Regions from separate parts of the Psychrosphaera sp. 1_MG-2023 genome, predicted to be linked through region 2. Evidence: predicted binding sites of a transcription regulator. Region 2 holds the regulator's gene; the other holds the start of a gene.
What was found. The regulator MetJ, encoded in region 2, represses methionine synthesis genes. The targets are predictions, from matches to a motif close to TAGACGTCTAGACGTCTA.
Positions count from the first base shown of each region.

Region 1: metA (homoserine O-succinyltransferase) is a predicted target of MetJ. The motif match lies at 3,415-3,432, and genes of this name have one in related genera.

Region 1 is NZ_JAUORW010000022.1:49,312-58,324, forward strand. It holds gene Q4575_RS17500 (hydrogen peroxide-inducible genes activator) at 66-938, shown strand; gene Q4575_RS17505 (helix-hairpin-helix domain-containing protein) at 1,038-1,355, shown strand; gene Q4575_RS17510 (EAL and HDOD domain-containing protein) at 1,499-2,722, opposite strand; gene metA (homoserine O-succinyltransferase) at 3,494-4,435, shown strand; gene Q4575_RS17520 (homocysteine S-methyltransferase family protein) at 4,456-5,523, shown strand; gene metH (methionine synthase) at 5,534-8,164, shown strand; gene Q4575_RS17530 (DUF938 domain-containing protein) at 8,161-8,802, shown strand; gene msrA (peptide-methionine (S)-S-oxide reductase MsrA) at 8,877-9,013, opposite strand, start outside.
Region 2 is NZ_JAUORW010000019.1:79,397-88,409, forward strand. It holds gene metF (methylenetetrahydrofolate reductase) at 498-1,397, opposite strand; gene Q4575_RS16575 (aspartate kinase) at 1,406-2,530, opposite strand; gene metB (cystathionine gamma-synthase) at 2,541-3,833, opposite strand; gene metJ (met regulon transcriptional regulator MetJ) at 4,095-4,412, shown strand; gene pyrE (orotate phosphoribosyltransferase) at 4,591-5,232, opposite strand; gene rph (ribonuclease PH) at 5,251-5,964, opposite strand; gene Q4575_RS16600 (DEAD/DEAH box helicase) at 6,096-7,976, opposite strand; gene Q4575_RS16605 (YicC/YloC family endoribonuclease) at 8,475-9,013, shown strand, end outside.

The DNA of each region.
Region 1 (9,013 bases), on a different contig from region 2:
GTTATTCGGTAAGGTAAGCGCCATAAAATATGCGATAAATTGATACTTCAGGAAAGGCTATTTATATGAAGTTACCCAAGCTCCAGCAGCTAAAATACTTAGTTTCTTTGTACGATACTGGACATTTTGGTCAGGCAGCAAAAAAGTGTTTTGTTTCACAATCAACATTAAGTAGTGCAATTCAAGCCTTGGAAGAGCAATTAGATGCACAGTTAATCGAACGCGACCACAAAACGTTTGTGTTTACTCCTGTTGGTGTCGATGTCGTTAAAAAATCTCGGGAAATTTTAGAAAGCAGCGCTGATCTCGTGGCCACGGCAACATCAGATGGCAACCAATACGGCGGTGAATTGCACTTAGGTATTATCCCTACCATCGCCCCATTTGTTGTAAATCCTTTAATAAAAGATTGTGCAGAGCAATTTCCTAAATTGGACCTTTATTTACGTGAAGATACAACAGACAACTGCCTGTCTTTACTTCGAGAGGGCCGACTTGACATGGTGTTGATGGCGACCCCTTATAATGTCGGCGAATTTGTTGAGTATCATTTGATTAAAGATCAGTTTTACCATGTTTTTCATAAAGATAATGTAGAAAATAATGTCTATTTGTTAGAACGCGATCATTGTTTGTCAGAGCATACGATTAGTGGCTGTAGCTTGTCTGAATCTAAAGATGTTCATCCATTCCAGGCCAGTAGTTTAACGACTTTATTGGCAATGGTAGAGGGGCATGCAGGCGCAACTTATTTAACTAAGCTCGCTATTAAATCTGGCTTTGTTGACCGCCATAAGCTGCAGGTCGCTGAGCTAGAGGATAAAAATGCGTTTCGTAACTTGAGTCTAGTGTGGCGGAAAACGAGTCACCGAAGAGTATTCTATTCCAATATTGGGGTTCAAATTAAGCGCGTACTCGAGCAACTCGTAAGTTCCTAACCTCATGTAAACTGTACTTTTTTGATAAAAACTGGACTTGTGGTTTCAGCATTCTAACTTACTATTTGGAATGTTCTTAAACTACAAAAAGGAAATATGATGAAAGGACGTTCAGTAAAATATCTACTTTTAATTATTGGCAGCTTGTTTGGTTCGCACAGTGCGTCTGCTTTGCCTATGGTTAATGATGGAACAAATGCACAAGTTAAACAGGTAAGCAGTCACTCATTGCTTGATCTTAACCGCGTTGGCTTAAACGAGCTAATTAAAGTTAAAGGACTTGGCAAAAGTAAAGCGGCCGCAATACTTGCATATCGCAAAAAGGTAGGAAAGTTTAAAACACTCTCTGAACTAAAAGAAATTAAAGGCATTGGTCCCAAACTATTTGCTAAAATTAAGCCTCAATTCAGAATTTAGTGATTTAGTGATTTAGTTTATGGCATTGAATTATTTCAAAGATGCCTAAATGAATAAATTCATTTCAGGATAATTTTGAGATGTAAAAAAGCGCAGCACCAATTTTGGTGACTGCGCTTTTTAATATTGACTAAAAACCTTTTTTAAACGGAAGATATAAGTGAAAGTTGGTCATCGGCCCAACTAATGGCTTCGGCAAACTTAGCTGAAATTTGTTTACCACTAAGATTTAACACAGATTCAAGTTTCGACTCTTGTTCCCAGTCACCTTTTTCAAATGTAATGGCAAGTTTTAATATTTCTGCCAGCTGTCCTTCACCTTTAATTAGGGCGTTTTTAATCTCAGCTGCCAGTGGCAATTGCTCCATTATCTTATCTATTGATTCATCTAATATCGCGTCGATAAGTGACATCATACCGGTTAAAAACGCCATTGCTGAATCAATTTGAGTATTCTCTGCAGCTAACAATTCACTAAATCGCGCTCTAACCATCGCCATTTTTAATAGCTCTTGTGGTTTGCTGTTATTCACTTGGGCGGTAAATAGCAATGATAGGAATTTTCTAAGTTCGTGCTGGCCTAATACGACTAGGGCTTGTTTGATTGTTGAAATTTCGGCACGACGTTTAAATGCTGCTGAATTTGTATATCGCAGCAATTTATAAGAAAGATTGACGTCTCGCTCAAAAATTTGCGTGATCTTAGGCAAATCTAACGTTTCACTCGAAGTCTCATACAACAATTCGGCTAATGTCATTTGCGCTGGTGATAAATTTTTTGCTTTAACGAGTTCAGGTTTAGAGAAAAAATAACCTTGGAAGTATTTAAAGCCAAGTTTTTTGCACTGTTCAAATTCTTCGAGGGTTTCTACTTTCTCAGCGAGCATGTCTATATGCGATTGAGGCTTGAGCTCAATTAAAATACCAGCAATTTCGTCCATGGTCATAGCACGAAGGTCGAATTTGATAATATCGATATACGGATAAAAATGTTTCCATACGGGCTTATGCTCGTAGTCATCAAGAGCGATTGTATAACCTAACTCTTTTAACTCTTTGACGGCAGCAAGTAAGCGACGCCCCGGTTGTACAGTTTCCAGTATTTCAACAACTATAGTTTCAGGTGCCATCATTGTTGGGTAATTTTTTAAAATGGTATCTAAAGTGAAATTGATAAATGCTGGCTTATTGTCAGTAAAGTCTTCAAGTCCATAACTGACCTGCGAACCTTCAATAATTCGTGAGGTTGCTTCATCTTCGTCAATATCGGGAAATACATTACTCACACCGTCTCTAAACAGTAATTCGTAGGCAAAAAGCTTTTTCTGCTGGTCCAAAATGGGCTGTCTAGCGGCGTAAAAATACATTAGTAAATATTGCTCCAACTAACCGTAACTGGTTATTTGTTATATTGTTTCACATACATTAGTTACTAACCAATATATTATCTATAGATTTTAATGACCACCAATTTATCCAAATTAGTCGCTTTTTTTACAAAAAGGGGTTGGGATAGTGTTCAATGTCTGTCTAAATTATAATCTTTTTGACCTTGTATGGAATGAGTTAGGTCAAATAAATTACGTTGATGTTGTAAACAAATCTTAATGTTCTAAGGGGTTCCGAGATTTTAGTCATTTTTGAACTGATTTTGACTTTGAAACTGTTTGAGCAAAATACCATTGCGTAATGGAAGGGAATAATTTGGAAAAGATTTTGCGTATGAAACTTACAATTAATTTATTTGTCTTACTTATCTCAAATAAGGCAGACAATATTGGATGTAGTTGTGATTTGTGAAGGTAACTTATTACGGGTTTTACATATTTGTCGACACGTTTGGCGAAAAACGGCAATACCAATGTACTGTCGTTTCAACCGCAAATGGCATTGATGATCCTTCGAGTTGGCGTAGTGTTTTGTTTTCTTTATTAGGGGAAATGAGATTAGAGGAAATGAGATTAGAGGAAATGAGATTAGAGGAAATGAGGCAAGGATAAATACGGAATATGAATACAGACTAAATTCTACCGCGAGCCCAAAAAATATTTAGGATGCATGGACGTCTAAACATCTAGATGTTGACATTGCTAAAATTTGAAGTAATCTTCCTTGATTAGTATTTATGAGGTGAAGACATGCCAATTCGAGTCCCAGATCAATTACCTGCCATTGACGCCTTAAGGCAGGAAAATATCTATGTCATGCCAGAACATAGAGCTGACACGCAGGACATTCGTCCTATGCAAGTCGCTGTCTTAAATTTGATGCCTGATAAAATAACGACAGAAATTCAATTAATTCGGTTATTATCCAACAGCCCATTGCAGGTTGATATTGATTTAGTGCGCTTAGAGCACAGAGCAAAAAATACCTCTGAGGATCATTTAGATACGTTTTACCGCTATTTTAATGATATTAAAGATCGAAATTACGATGGTTTAATTATTACGGGTGCACCTCTAGGTCTCAAAAGTTATGAAGACGTTACCTATTGGTCTCAACTTCAGGAAGTCTTCAAATGGGCAGAAGATCACGTAACTTCAACGCTATTTTTGTGTTGGGCCGCCCACGCAGCGATATATCACTATCACGATTTACAACATGAGATCCGCGACGATAAATTAAGTGGCGTGTATCAACATCAGAAATGGCAAAGTAAAGCGCCAATCATGCGTGGTTTTGACGACGTATTTTTTGCCCCGCATTCTCGTTACGGTGAAGTTCCAATCGAACAACTGAAAAAAGTAGATGATTTGATCTTAGTGTCGGGAAGTGACGAAGTCGGAGCTTACCTAATGCAAGATAAAGCAGGAACCAAAGTATTTATTACCGGCCATCCTGAGTACGACCGAAATACTTTATTGACCGAATATCAACGAGATGTTGATGCCGGTTTAGAGGCCATAGTTCCCGTAAATTACTTTCCAAATGATGATGTTACGCAGCCACCAATAAAGTTGTGGCAGTCCCATGGTTATTTGTTATTCATTAACTGGCTAAATTATTACGTTTACCAAAAGACGCCATATGATATAAGTCAAGTTAGTGCAAAAATTCGAACAGAAAACTTCGCATAATTTAAGGTTAAAATTTTAACATGACTATTAAAGGCGACTACCGCCCAGACCAATCAGAATTATTAACATCAATGTTAAAACAAAGAGTACTTTTTCTCGACGGTGCAATGGGCACAATGATCCAAGAGTATAAGTTTGAAGAAGATGATTATCGTGGCGAGCGATTCAAAGATTGGCCGACATCCGTGCGCGGCAACAATGACTTATTAGTATTGACGCAACCTCAAGTGATCAAAGACATTCACATCGCTTACCTTGAAGCGGGTGCTGACATTATTGAAACCAATAGTTTTAATGCAACTGTTGCGTCGATGGCCGATTACGGGATGGAAAGTCTCGCCGATGAAATTAACTTTGAAGCAGCTAAATTAGCACGCGAAGCGTGTGATCAAGTGGCGACCCCAGATAAACCGAAATTTGTCGCTGGTGTTTTAGGGCCAACGTCTAAAACAACTTCTATTTCTCCAGATGTTAACGACCCCGGTTTTCGTAACATCACGTTTGATGCTTTGGTTGCTGACTATACCAAAGCCACACTAGCCCTAATGGCTGGCGGCGCGGATCTAATTTTGGTTGAAACTATATTTGATACGTTGAATGCTAAAGCAGCACTTTACGCTGTTGAAGTTGCATTTGAAGAAGCAAATCATCGTTTGCCAATAATGATTTCAGGGACCATTACTGACGCTTCAGGTCGCACTTTGTCAGGGCAGACAACGGAAGCATTTTATAATTCAATTTGTCATGTAAACCCAATTTCAATTGGGCTAAATTGTGCACTAGGTCCAGATTTGTTACGCCAATATGTAGACGAGTTATCGTCATTTGCAGAATGTTTTGTTTCGGTGCACCCAAATGCAGGATTGCCGAACGAGTTTGGTGAATACGATTTGGACGCCCAAGATATGGCTGAACACATTGGTGAGTGGGCGCAGAGCAAATTAATAAATATCGTTGGCGGTTGTTGCGGAACAACACCGGAGCACATCCAAGCATTTGTAGATGTGGTATCTGGTCAGCAGCCAAGAACACCTCGACCTGCAGCCGCACTTATGCGCCTGTCAGGATTAGAAGCATTTAACGTATAGAAGTTTTACCATGACCACGCAATCAGTAAGCAGATTTATTAATGTCGGTGAACGAACTAACGTAACCGGTTCGGCAATGTTTAAGCGACTCATCCTCGAAGGGGATTACGAAACCGCGCTTGATGTGGCACGTCAACAAGTCGAAAACGGCGCTCAAGTTATCGACATCAACATGGATGAAGCCATGTTAGATTCAGTTGCCGCGATGACCCGTTTTTGTAACCTAATTGCCTCAGAGCCGGACATCGCACGTGTGCCTATCATGTTGGATTCATCTAAATGGGAAGTCATTGAGGCGGGATTAAAATGTGTTCAGGGTAAAGCAATTGTAAACTCCATCTCGTTGAAAGAAGGTGAAGAACAATTTTTAGAACACGCTAAAAAATTAAAACGATACGGCGCCGCTGTCGTTGTAATGGCCTTTGACGAAGATGGTCAAGCAGAAACTCGAGAAGAAAAGTTCCGAATTTGTAAACTCGCTTACGACTTATTGGTAGGTAAGATCGGTTTCCCACCGCAGGACATTATTTTTGATCCTAATATCTTTGCTGTCGCCACCGGAATTGAAGAACACAATAACTACGCCGTTGCATTTATCGAAGCCACACGGGACATTAAAACTCATCTACCACATGCAAAAGTGTCTGGTGGGTTATCAAACGTATCATTTTCATTTCGTGGTAATAATCCTGTTCGTGAAGCAATGCACTCTGTGTTTTTGTATTACGCAATTCAAGCGGGCATGGATATGGCGATTGTTAACGCCGGCCAACTCGCGGTTTACGACGACATTCCTGATGAACTTCGTGAAGCGGTAGAAGACGTTATACTAAATCGTCGCGACGATGCCACAGAGCGTTTACTTGATCTTGCGCCTAAGTATCGAGGGGATGGTTCAAAAGTTGAAGTTGAAACAGAAGAATGGCGTTCTTGGGACGTCGTAAAACGTTTAGAACATGCCTTAATTAAAGGTATAACGACGTTTATTGAAGAAGATACGGAAGCCGCTCGCCAGTTTTACGACCGACCACTGCAAGTCATCGAAGGTCCGTTAATGGATGGTATGAATGTCGTTGGTGACTTGTTTGGCGCAGGTAAGATGTTTTTACCACAAGTGGTGAAATCCGCACGTGTTATGAAACAAGCCGTGGCCTATTTGAACCCATATATTGAAGAAGAAAAAGAAGACGGTTATACCAACGGTAAAGTTCTAATGGCTACCGTGAAGGGTGACGTACATGATATAGGTAAAAATATTGTCGGCGTTGTCCTGCAATGTAATAACTATGAAGTTATCGACCTAGGCGTTATGGTGCCGTGCCAAAAAATCATCGATACGGCCATAAAAGAAAAGGTTGATATCATAGGTTTATCAGGTTTGATCACACCATCTTTAGATGAAATGGTGCATGTCGCTAAAGAGTTAACTCGTCAGGGGTTAGACTTACCATTATTAATCGGAGGCGCGACAACCTCACGTGCCCATACTGCGATAAAAATTAATCCAAATTACGAACATCCTGTGGTTTACGTGCCAAATGCAAGCCGCAGTGTTTCGGTTGTGTCTAACTTGTTAAGTGATGAATTACGACCTAATTTCATGACTCAGGTAGCGAAAGAATACGAAACAGTGATCAAGCAACACCAGCGTAAACGTGACAATACTAAGTTTATTTCGTTTGACAAAGCGAGAGCAAATCGATTTGACGGTGATTGGCAAAATTACATTCCGCCAGTACCGAAAAAAATGGGCGTACATGTTTGGGATTCTATCTCGTTAGAAGACATTCGACCGTTTATAGATTGGACGCCTTATTTTCTTACTTGGCAACTCAGTGGTAAATACCCGTCAATTTTGAAACACGAAGTTGTTGGCGAACAAGCTCAGAAAGTTTTTGACGATGCAAACGACATGATTGACCAAATTATTGCGTCAGGCACCGTGAAAGCAAAAGCCGTGTTTGGTTTGTTCCCAGCAAACTCAGATGAAGAAACGATAGAAGTATATAAAGATGAGTCTCGAACTGAGATTGTTACTCGTTTATTTAATTTACGCCAGCAAATCCAAACCCGTAATAATGCGCCAAACTATGCGTTGGGCGACTTTATTGCGCCTAAGAAGTCTGGTCTAGCCGATTACGTAGGTGCGTTTGCCGTTACAGCTGGATTTGGTGTTGATGAGTTAGCGGATAAGTATTTAAAAGAACATGACGACTATAATAATATTATGGTTAAAGCGGTTACTGACCGCTTAGCAGAAGGGCTTGCCGAGTACTTACATCATCAGGTTCGTAAAGAATATTGGGGCTATGCACCAGACGAGTCACTTACCAATGACGACTTAATTAGAGAGAAATATCAAGGAATTCGTCCAGCACCAGGTTATCCAGCTTGCCCTGAACATACAGAAAAGGCTAAGCTGTGGCAGTTACTTGATGTCGAAAACAAAATTGGTATGACGTTGACAGAGAGTTATGCGATGTGGCCGGGTGCGTCGGTTTCAGGGTGGTATTTTTCTCATCCGAAATCCAAATATTTTGCTGTATCTAAAATCGATCTTGCGCAGATGCAAGAATATGCAGAACTTAAGGGCTGGGATGAGCAACAAGCTGAAACCTGGTTAGGTCCAAATTTAGAATGACAATAATTCAACCACCACAGTCACATGCAGCGGATGTATTTAGCGATTTACCGACGTTAACAGCGGCGGAAAATAACAAAGGCCCAATTTTAGATAAATGGGTTGAGCTAGAATTTAACGAACGCAAAGTATTGGAAATCGGCTCAGGTACTGGGCAACAGGCTATTCATTTAAGCCAACATTGTTACCAGTTACGCTGGCAACCGACAGAAGTTAAGGAAAACTTTGAGCGACTAAATCAGTGGTGGGAAGCGTCTCAGAAAGTTGGGATCATTAATTTTTTAAAACCGATTGAATATACAATTGGAGATGATGAATTCCCAGCCGGTGACTTTGATACTATCTATACCAGCAATGTTTTACATATTGTTAGTCGTGCCCACGCAAAGCAGCTTGTTGAGCAGATCTGCGGCACATTGGCGACTGGCCAGAAGTGGGTATGTTATGGACCGTTCAAGCAAAACAATAAGTTTACTACCGAATCTAACAAAGAGTTTAATGACTGGTTAATGTCGGAAGGTCATGGCGGTTTAATGGATTTAGAAGACGTTGTGAAATTATCGAAAGGCAAACTGGAAATTGAAACATTGTCGGATATGCCAGCTAACAACTTTTTTGTGGTATTTAATCGCTGTTAACAAATCGTTTGGTATCGAATAATAAAATCTAGGTCAATTGCATTGGCCTAGATTTTTACGTTTAAGCTGTAGTGTTAGTCTGCGACAAAGTCCAAAACCGTGGCATTGATGCAATAACGTTTGCTGCCATTAGGACCGTCATCAAATACATGGCCTAAATGAATATCCGAATCTTTCGCCCTAACTTCTGTTCGTTGCATTCCAAAGCGAT
Region 2 (9,013 bases):
TGCACATAAAGTTCAGGCGACTTTTTCCTTCGTCTAAATCCCCCTTAGTTGAGATTTATATCTCGAAGTGAACGGCAGGGACGCCGTTGCAAGGAATGTGCATAGGGATGTGCGTACATTCCGTCTTCGACGATAATATAAATCTTAAATAAGGATTAGGGATTTGGTCGAAAGCGGCCTTTTTGCCTACTTTTTTGGCTGTTGAAAAAAGTAAGGTCGACGCAGTCGAAATAGCCGCCCGCAGGGCAAAGAAAAGCGCAGCCCGCAAGGCGAATTATGAAATTCCTCTGCATTTGGTTGGAGATCCCTAATATCGCTTAGGCACTTTTGGGATGACGTTTTTTTCTGTTTAATTGGAATGACGTTTTTCTGTGTTTTTGGAATGACTTTTTTTCTAAAATTATGAGCATATATATTGAGAATAGCGATTGGTACAGACGTGCCGGAAAGGATTTGCGTCTGGCTTAAACAGCATCAGACGCATTCATCTTTTTATTTTACCCTTGATTGTCTTGTGCGCGAACACCTAACAAATGGCAAATGGCATACGTTAATTCACTACGGTTCAAGGTATAAAAATGGAAGTCTTTTACGCCTTCTTTAGATAATACTTTTACCTGATCCATAGCTACTGACGCGCCAACTAGGTTACGAGTTGTTGGGTCATTATCAAGACCGTCAAAGGAGTTGTGTAACCAATTAGGTACATTAACGTTAGTTAATCCGGCAAAACGCTTTAACGTTTTAAAGTTAGTTACAGGCAAGATACCCGGTACGATTTCAGCTTCGATTCCAGCGGCAACGCAACGGTCCCTAAATCGTAAATAGGTTTCTACGTCAAAGAAAAATTGCGTAATTGCTCGAGTCGCCCCAGCGTCTATTTTACGTTTTAAGTTGATCAAATCTGCTTGTGCATTGCGTGCATCTGGATGCACTTCTGGGTAAGCGGCTACTGAAATTTCAAAATCGTTTTCTTTTTTCAACAACTTAACTAAGTCTGTCGCGTACATATGCGGAACAGTAGAGTTGTCTGGCAAGTCACCACGTAACGCCACAATATGACGAACGCCGTGATCCCAATAATCTTTAGCTATTGCTTTCAACTCATCTTCATTTGCGTCTATACACGTTAAATGAGCAGCCGTTGCAAGATTTGTTTCTTTTTGAATGCGTTTTATTACATCGTGAGTACGGTCACGTGTGCCTGAACCTGCACCGTATGTAACTGATACAAACTTTGGATTAAGCGGAGTTAAACGCTCGATAGAATTCCACAATGTGGTTTCCATTTCTGCTGAATTTGGTGGGAAAAATTCAAATGAAACGTCGATCTTACCTTTAATGTCCAACAAGTTGTTGTTGATGGATTCTAGCTGTTGCGCATGATGAAAAGCCATGACGCCTCCTAATATAATTCTGTTCTTGGATTTCCTGTGCCAGATGCTGCGACAGCAATCTGCAGGATATATTTATTCAAATCTATGTTTACAGCGGTCGCGGTGACAATTGCACCTGCGCCCGGGCCTCGAATAACAAGCGGGTTATTCAAGTAAAAATCAGTTGTTAATGTGAAAACATTATCCGCTGGCGTAAGTTGGGTAAGCGCATTATCAAGTGGCAACGACACTAAACTCACCTCGCCTTCGGCTACATTGCCGTTAAAAGTGGCTTTTGCTTGATAAGCTAATTTCTGACCGACTTTTTTAGCTGCCGCGCTTTTCTCAGCCATAAACTGGTCAATCGCTTCAGCATTGTTCCAAAAGTCATTAAGGTCACCGTCTAATAAAGACTGGGGTAATAACGGCGATACTCTAATGTCTTCTAGGTTTAACGAATATCCTGCGATACGCGCCAAAATTAATAATTTGCGTTGAACGTCTGTCCCAGATAAATCGTCTCGTGGGTCAGGCTCGGTCATACCGACTTCTTTTGCTTGTTTGATTAAGTCAGTAAAACTTTGTTCACCGTCATAATAACTTAATAAGTAGGACAAGCTACCAGAAAAAACACCGGTTATGGACTGCAGTTTATCACCCGCTTGCAGTAAGTCACTTAAGCTAGACTGCACAGGTAACGCCGCGCCTACTGTGGCATTAATACCCCAAAAACACCCATTCGCTCTGAATGTATTGATCAACAATTTATGGCGTTCTGTTGATTTAGTTAAAGGGATTTTGTTAGCTGAAATAACATTCCAGCTACGTTCAGCAAATTCTAAATAACGATTTGCAACAATATCGCTGGCTGTGAGATCTAAAATAACCAAGTTTGGTAACTCTAAATCAGACAACGCACCAATCAGCTGATGTAAGTCCGCAGCTTTAGATAACTGAGCATATTGATTTAATTGTTCAATACCAAGACCATTTTTATCTAACAAATAGCGAGTCGAATTAGCAACAGCAACAATTTTAACGTTAGCAACATTTTTAAAACGAGATCTAAGCTCAGCACTACCGTCAAGCCAGACCGAGCCAACAACACCACGCCCCAATACAACAACATTAATTTCAGTAAGGTTATTTGACATTATCTACTCCCTACCACAATGCCGCGAGCGCAGGACTGAGTCGGCAAGCCGCTGAGTCTACCGAATCATCGTCTAATACTTTTTTTAAACCAGCTTTAGCAGAACGTCCCGCCGCATTTGGTGTATTTTTTTCAATGTTCGCAACGGATAAAGCCTGTATTACGTCAGCAACCAAGTCTGCTTTATCTTCTATCCCAACCGAGAAACGAACAAGTTGAGTCGTAATTCCAGCCGTTAATTGGGCTTCTTCATCCATTGCCGCATGTGTCATTGTTGACGGATGACAAACCAAACTCTCGGTGCCACCTAATGATTCCGCTAATGTGAAGAGCTGCAAATTTTTGATAAACGAATTAACGGTGTTGATATCCCCGTTTAATTCAAAACTCAACATTCCAGCATTGTAATTTTGCTGACGATTCGCTAGTTCATGATCCGGATGTGAAGGTAATCCAGGGAAATTAACGTGTTTTACCAATTCGTGCGCATCGAGCACTTCAGCAATAGACTGGGCATTTTTACTGTGTTGCTTAATTCTTAACGGCAAGGTTCTGATCCCGCGCAATATTAAATAACTGTCGAACGGAGAACCGGTAACGCCTGTATTATTTGCCCACCAAGCTAATTGCTCATGATCGTCAGCACTCGCACAAATTACAGCGCCTGATACAACGTCTGAATGACCGTTTAAATATTTTGTGCTTGAATGCACAACAATGTCGGCACCAAGTTTTAACGGCGTCTGACCAATTGGCGACAAAAACGTATTATCTACAACAGTGCGTGCGCCAACCGACTTAGCGGTCGCTGATAATTTTTTAATGTCAGTAATACGAAGTAACGGATTACTTGGGGTTTCAATCCAAACAATACTCGGTTTAATTTTTTGAATTTGTTGTTCGATATCGTCTGCATAATAGTCAAGCCAGACTAATTTGAACACACCGCGCTGAGCAAAACTGTCGAACAAACGATAGGTGCCGCCGTAACAATCCTGTGGCGCAACAATCACATCATCTTTTGACAACAGATTTAAGACTAAGTTGATTGCCGCCATGCCAGATGACGTAACCACCGACCCGACACCGTACTCAAGTTCGGTTAATGCATTTGCTAACAAGTCACGGGTAGGGTTGCCACTGCGGCTGTATTCGTAAGCCGGGCGATTGTTTAAGTCTTCAAACTTGTAGTTACTAGCCATATAAATTGGGGCAACAACTGATTGGTGATTTTTATCTGTGTTTAAACCGGTTTGCACGGCTATTGTTGCTGCTGCGAAATCTTTATTTGCTAAGTTACTCATGTTCATTCCAGACTTTTATACGTTTAGATGGCTAAACCATTCAAGATGACTAGACTATAAACTGATTAATTTTTATGTCAACAGTCTAGACGTCTAAACTTTTAGAAATCGATAATTTGACTAATTAATTTAATCCAATACAATTTGCCGGGTCTTTAACTTATATCTTTCGATTTTGCCCATAACGTCCTAATACTTCCAAAGACGAGTTCGAAGTGGCAAAAATGTTAAAAAAGAATTACTGAACATCGCAGGTGTACTATGGCTACGTGGAATGGCGAATACATTCATCCTTATGCAGAACATGGAAAAAAAGCGGAAAAGGTTAAAAAAATAACCGTCTCAATTCCGCTTAACGTTTTAAAAGTATTAACCGACGAGCGAACTCGACGCCAAGTGAATAACTTGCGGCACGCTACTAATAGCGAATTGTTATGTGAAGCATTTCTACACGCGTTTACAGGCCAACCTTTGCCGGCCGACGGTGATTTGTCGAAAGACAATCCTGAACAAATACCTGAAGAAGTGCGCAATATTTTGATAGAGATGGGAAAAGCGATCCCTGAAATCGAAGATTAGTTATTTTAGTTAGTTCGACTAAATACAACCGAAATAAAAAAAGCCATCAAATTTGCATTCGATGGCTTTTTTATTAACGTTCGTTTTTGCTATTTATATTAACGTTTGATTTTAATATGAATACGCCTGTTAGCAAAATGACTGATAAACAAGACTTTTGCCCAACAGTACCTTTGTCTTAAATACCGTAGTTTGTACGATACGCTTCCACTAAAGGTAAATAGTCAGCATAAGATGGCGTCTTAGCCAAATAAGTAATTACGTCTGCTAATGTCACGATTGATATGACTTTTGTACCAAAATCGCGTTCAACTTCTTGAATCGCAGACAATTCGCCTTTGCCTTTTTCCTGGCGATCTAAAGCAATTAACACCCCAGATAAATTAGCACCATGTTGCTGAATGATCTCCATCGATTCACGAATCGCCGTGCCCGCTGTGATCACATCATCCACTAACATGATGTCACCTTTAAGCTCAGATCCAACTAAACTTCCGCCTTCACCGTGGGTCTTTTTCTCTTTACGATTAAAGCAGTATGGCGTGTCAATATCGTGATGATCAGCCAACGCAACCGCCGTTGTAGTCGCAATTGGAATGCCTTTATAAGCAGGGCCAAACAATACGTCAAACTTGATGCCAGAGTCGACCAATGCAGCTGCATAAAAACGACCTAAACGCGCGAGATCACGACCGGTATTAAACAAACCTGCATTAAAGAAATACGGACTCGTACGGCCAGATTTTAAGGTGAATTCGCCAAACTTTAAAACTTGTTTTTCTAGTGCAAATTCAATAAATTCAATTTGATAATCTTTCATGTGGTCACCTAGTATTACTTAAGCAATCGCTTTTTTCTGTTCATCGATAAGTTCGCCAATCGCATTTTTAGCTAAAGCTAACATTTCTTGCATTTCGTCAAACGTAAATGGTTCTTCTTCTGCCGTGCCTTGTACTTCGATTAAACGACCGTCTTCGGTCATTATCACATTCATGTCAGTATCAGCCTCAGAATCTTCAAGGTATTCTAAATCGGCAATTGGCGTGCCTTTATAAACACCAACTGAGATAGCCGCAATAAGGTGTTTAAGCGGATTCGTTTTAATGATGTTTTCTTTACGCATATAGTTAATTGCATCAACTAACGCCACACAAGCACCTGTAATTGACGCAGTACGTGTTCCGCCATCAGCTTGGATAACATCGCAATCAACGGTAATGGTATTTTCGCCTAGCGCCGTTAAATCGACAGCGGCACGAAGTGAACGAGCGATGAGACGTTGAATTTCCATTGTACGGCCAGACTGTTTGCCACGCGCAGCTTCACGGTTGTTACGAGTATGAGTCGAACGCGGTAACATACCGTATTCCGCCGTTACCCAACCTTTACCTTTACCTTTCATAAAACGCGGTACGCCCACTTCAACGGTCGCATTACATAATACTTTTGTATCGCCAATCTCAATTAAAACTGAACCTTCAGCGTGTGCTGTAAAGTTACGTGTGATGGTGACTGGTCGAATTTGAGAAGTTGTTCTGCCGCTTGGACGCATGTTAATACCCTATTAAATTTCTTGAAAACGTAATATACCAACAAAAGGTGTATACCTAAATTACGTTTGTAAATTGTTTATATAAAAAAGGGCAACGATACGTTGCCCTTAGATTAACCTAGATGGTTAAATTATTTTTCTGAACGACGTCCACGATGGCCTTCACCACCGCCACTGCGTCCGCCGTCACGACCACGACCACGTCCGCCACGGTCATCTCTACCGCGTCCGCCGTCACGACCGCCACCGCCTTCACGACGACCAACACCTTCACCACCACGAGGGTCAACTTTAAGGTCAATCGTTTGATTACGGATCTTAGTTTGCTTCAACTTCTGTTGTACGTCAGCTGGCATTTCTGCTGGTAACTCAACAATTGAAAAGTTAGGAGCAAGTTTGATGTTGCCGATGAAACGAGAGCTAATGTTCGCTTCGTTTGCAATTGCACCAACGATATCTTTTGGTGATACGCCATGCTCACGACCAACTTCGATACGGTAAGCTTGCATCTTCATACCTGGATCACGTCCACGTCCGCCATCACGGCCGCCTCTGTCACCACGGTCATTGCGATCACGAGGACCACGATCGTTACGGTCACGAGGACCTCTGTCACCACGATCATCGCCGTTGTTGTGACCAGGCATACCTTTACCAGTAACCTGTAGAGGCGCTTCTTGTTGCGCTAAGTACGTTAACGCACCTGCAACTTCAGCAACATCCATTTGATGCTCTTCAGCATACTCAATCGCTAATTTTTGGAAGAATTCTAATTCTTGAGAACCCAATGCATCTGAGATCTTTTCTTTAAACGAAGAAACACGTAATTGGGTCACTTCTTCATTTGAAGGCGCTTCATAAGGTAAAATCGTTTGCTTGGTTTCGCGTTCAATCGTTTTCAATAAACGACGTTCACGTGGCGCTGCAAACAAGATTGCATTACCTTTACGTCCCGCACGACCCGTGCGGCCAACACGGTGAACATAAGACTCAACATCATATGGTAAATCGTAGTTAATAACGTGACTAACACGTTCAACGTCGATACCACGAGCAGCAACGTCTGTTGCGATGATGATATCTAAGCGACCTGATTTTAAAGATTCGATACATTGTTCACGATGCGACTGGTTCATATCACCATTAAGTGCCGCTGCCGCATAACCTCTTGCCGACAATTTATCCGCAAGTTCGCTGGTGCTAATACGTGTTTTAACAAAGATGATCATACCGTCGAATTGGATCAATTCTAAAATACGAGTCAATACGTCAAGCTTTTGGTTGTTATTAACAATCCAATATTGCTGCGTAATGTTTGAGTGGCTCGCCGTTTTAGGCTTAATGCGCACTTCTTTAGGATTTTTTAAGTAGTTTTTAGTTACTTTTAAGATCTGTGCTGGCATCGTTGCTGAGAACAAAGCAATTTGTGCTTGTTTAGGAACATGCTCCATGATCCATTCAACATCGTCGATGAAACCCATACGCAACATTTCATCAGCTTCGTCCAAAATGACCATTTTCAGGTTAGACAAGTCTAATGTTTCACGACGCATATGGTCCATAACACGGCCAGGAGTACCAACTACTACATGCACACCACGTTTTAAAGAACGTAATTGCGTACGGAAGTCTTGACCACCATAAATAGGTAATACATGGAAACCTGATAATTTTTCAGCGTATGTTGAAAATGCTTCAGCAACTTGAATTGCTAATTCACGCGTTGGTGTTAATACCAAAACCTGTGGTGAATTAATTTTTGCATCTAATTTACATAATGCTGGTAATGCAAACGCGGCTGTTTTACCAGTACCTGTTTGCGCAATACCTAAAACGTCATCGCCGTTTAAGATATGAGGAATACATTCTGCTTGAATTGGTGAAGGTGTTTCATAACCAACACTGTGAACGGCGTCTAATACTTCAGGGCTTAAACCTAAATCAGCGAATTTTAATTCTGTTGCTTCAGCAACTACGGCTGCATTTGGTTGGGGTGTTACATTTTCTGTCATTGTTTACTCACATTTCGACCCCAACTTCACGCACTATTCCGTCATCACTCTACCTACACACGCGTCTTATACACGTTCACAATTCGAGCTTAGCCTGATATGGGGATATATATCAAAGGGCGCGCATTGTACACGTTTTTATAACCTTTAGCGAGCCTTAATGTATAAAAAAGCATCAAATTAAAGTAATTACTTAAATAAAGTTTCGATAACACCTGCGCGTGCCGAAAATTATAGTCGAAAAATTGTACATCGTTATAAAATCACAAATTAATTTTTATCTCAGTCACCTCCACCCAAATTAAATTTGCAATCAAAGTATTAGGATTAGATTCAAACCTAAAAAACAAATAATTAGCGTATTAAATCCTAAAACTGCCACAAACTAAAAGTGAAGCGCTAGGTATAGTTTTAGATCCAAAAAACAAATTTTCCGTGTGTTAACTCCTCCGATGTTTATAATAGACGCAATTGTAAAATAAAATGTTAGGAACGACCGTGATCCAAAGTATGACCGCTTATGCCCGTAACGAAGTTAAAGGCGATTGGGGCAACGCCGTTTGGGAAATACGTTCGGTAAATCAACGTTATCTCGAAACGTATATTCGCTTACCAGAGCAATTCCGTTCGATGGAAACCATTATACGTGAACGTCTGCGCAAACAGTTACAACGTGGCAAAGTTGAAGTATTTTTAAAATACACCGCTAATGCCTCGGCAGTTGCTAAATTGTCATTAAACGAAACCTTAGCGCAACAACTTATCGACAGTGCAAACTGGGTAAATAAAGCCGCTGGTGCTGGCGAGTTAAATCCAGTGGACATATTAAAATGGCCAGGCGTTATGGAAGCTGAAGAAACCGACATGGACTCAGTGCAAAAAGACGTTATCGGTGGCTTTGACCAACTTGTTAAAGACTTCAAAGAAGCCCGCGGCAGTGAAGGCGCAAACTTAAAACAAATGATCGACTCTCGTCTTGAGATCATTGTTGAACAAGTCGCTATCGTAAAACAACACATGCCTGAAATCATGGCGTG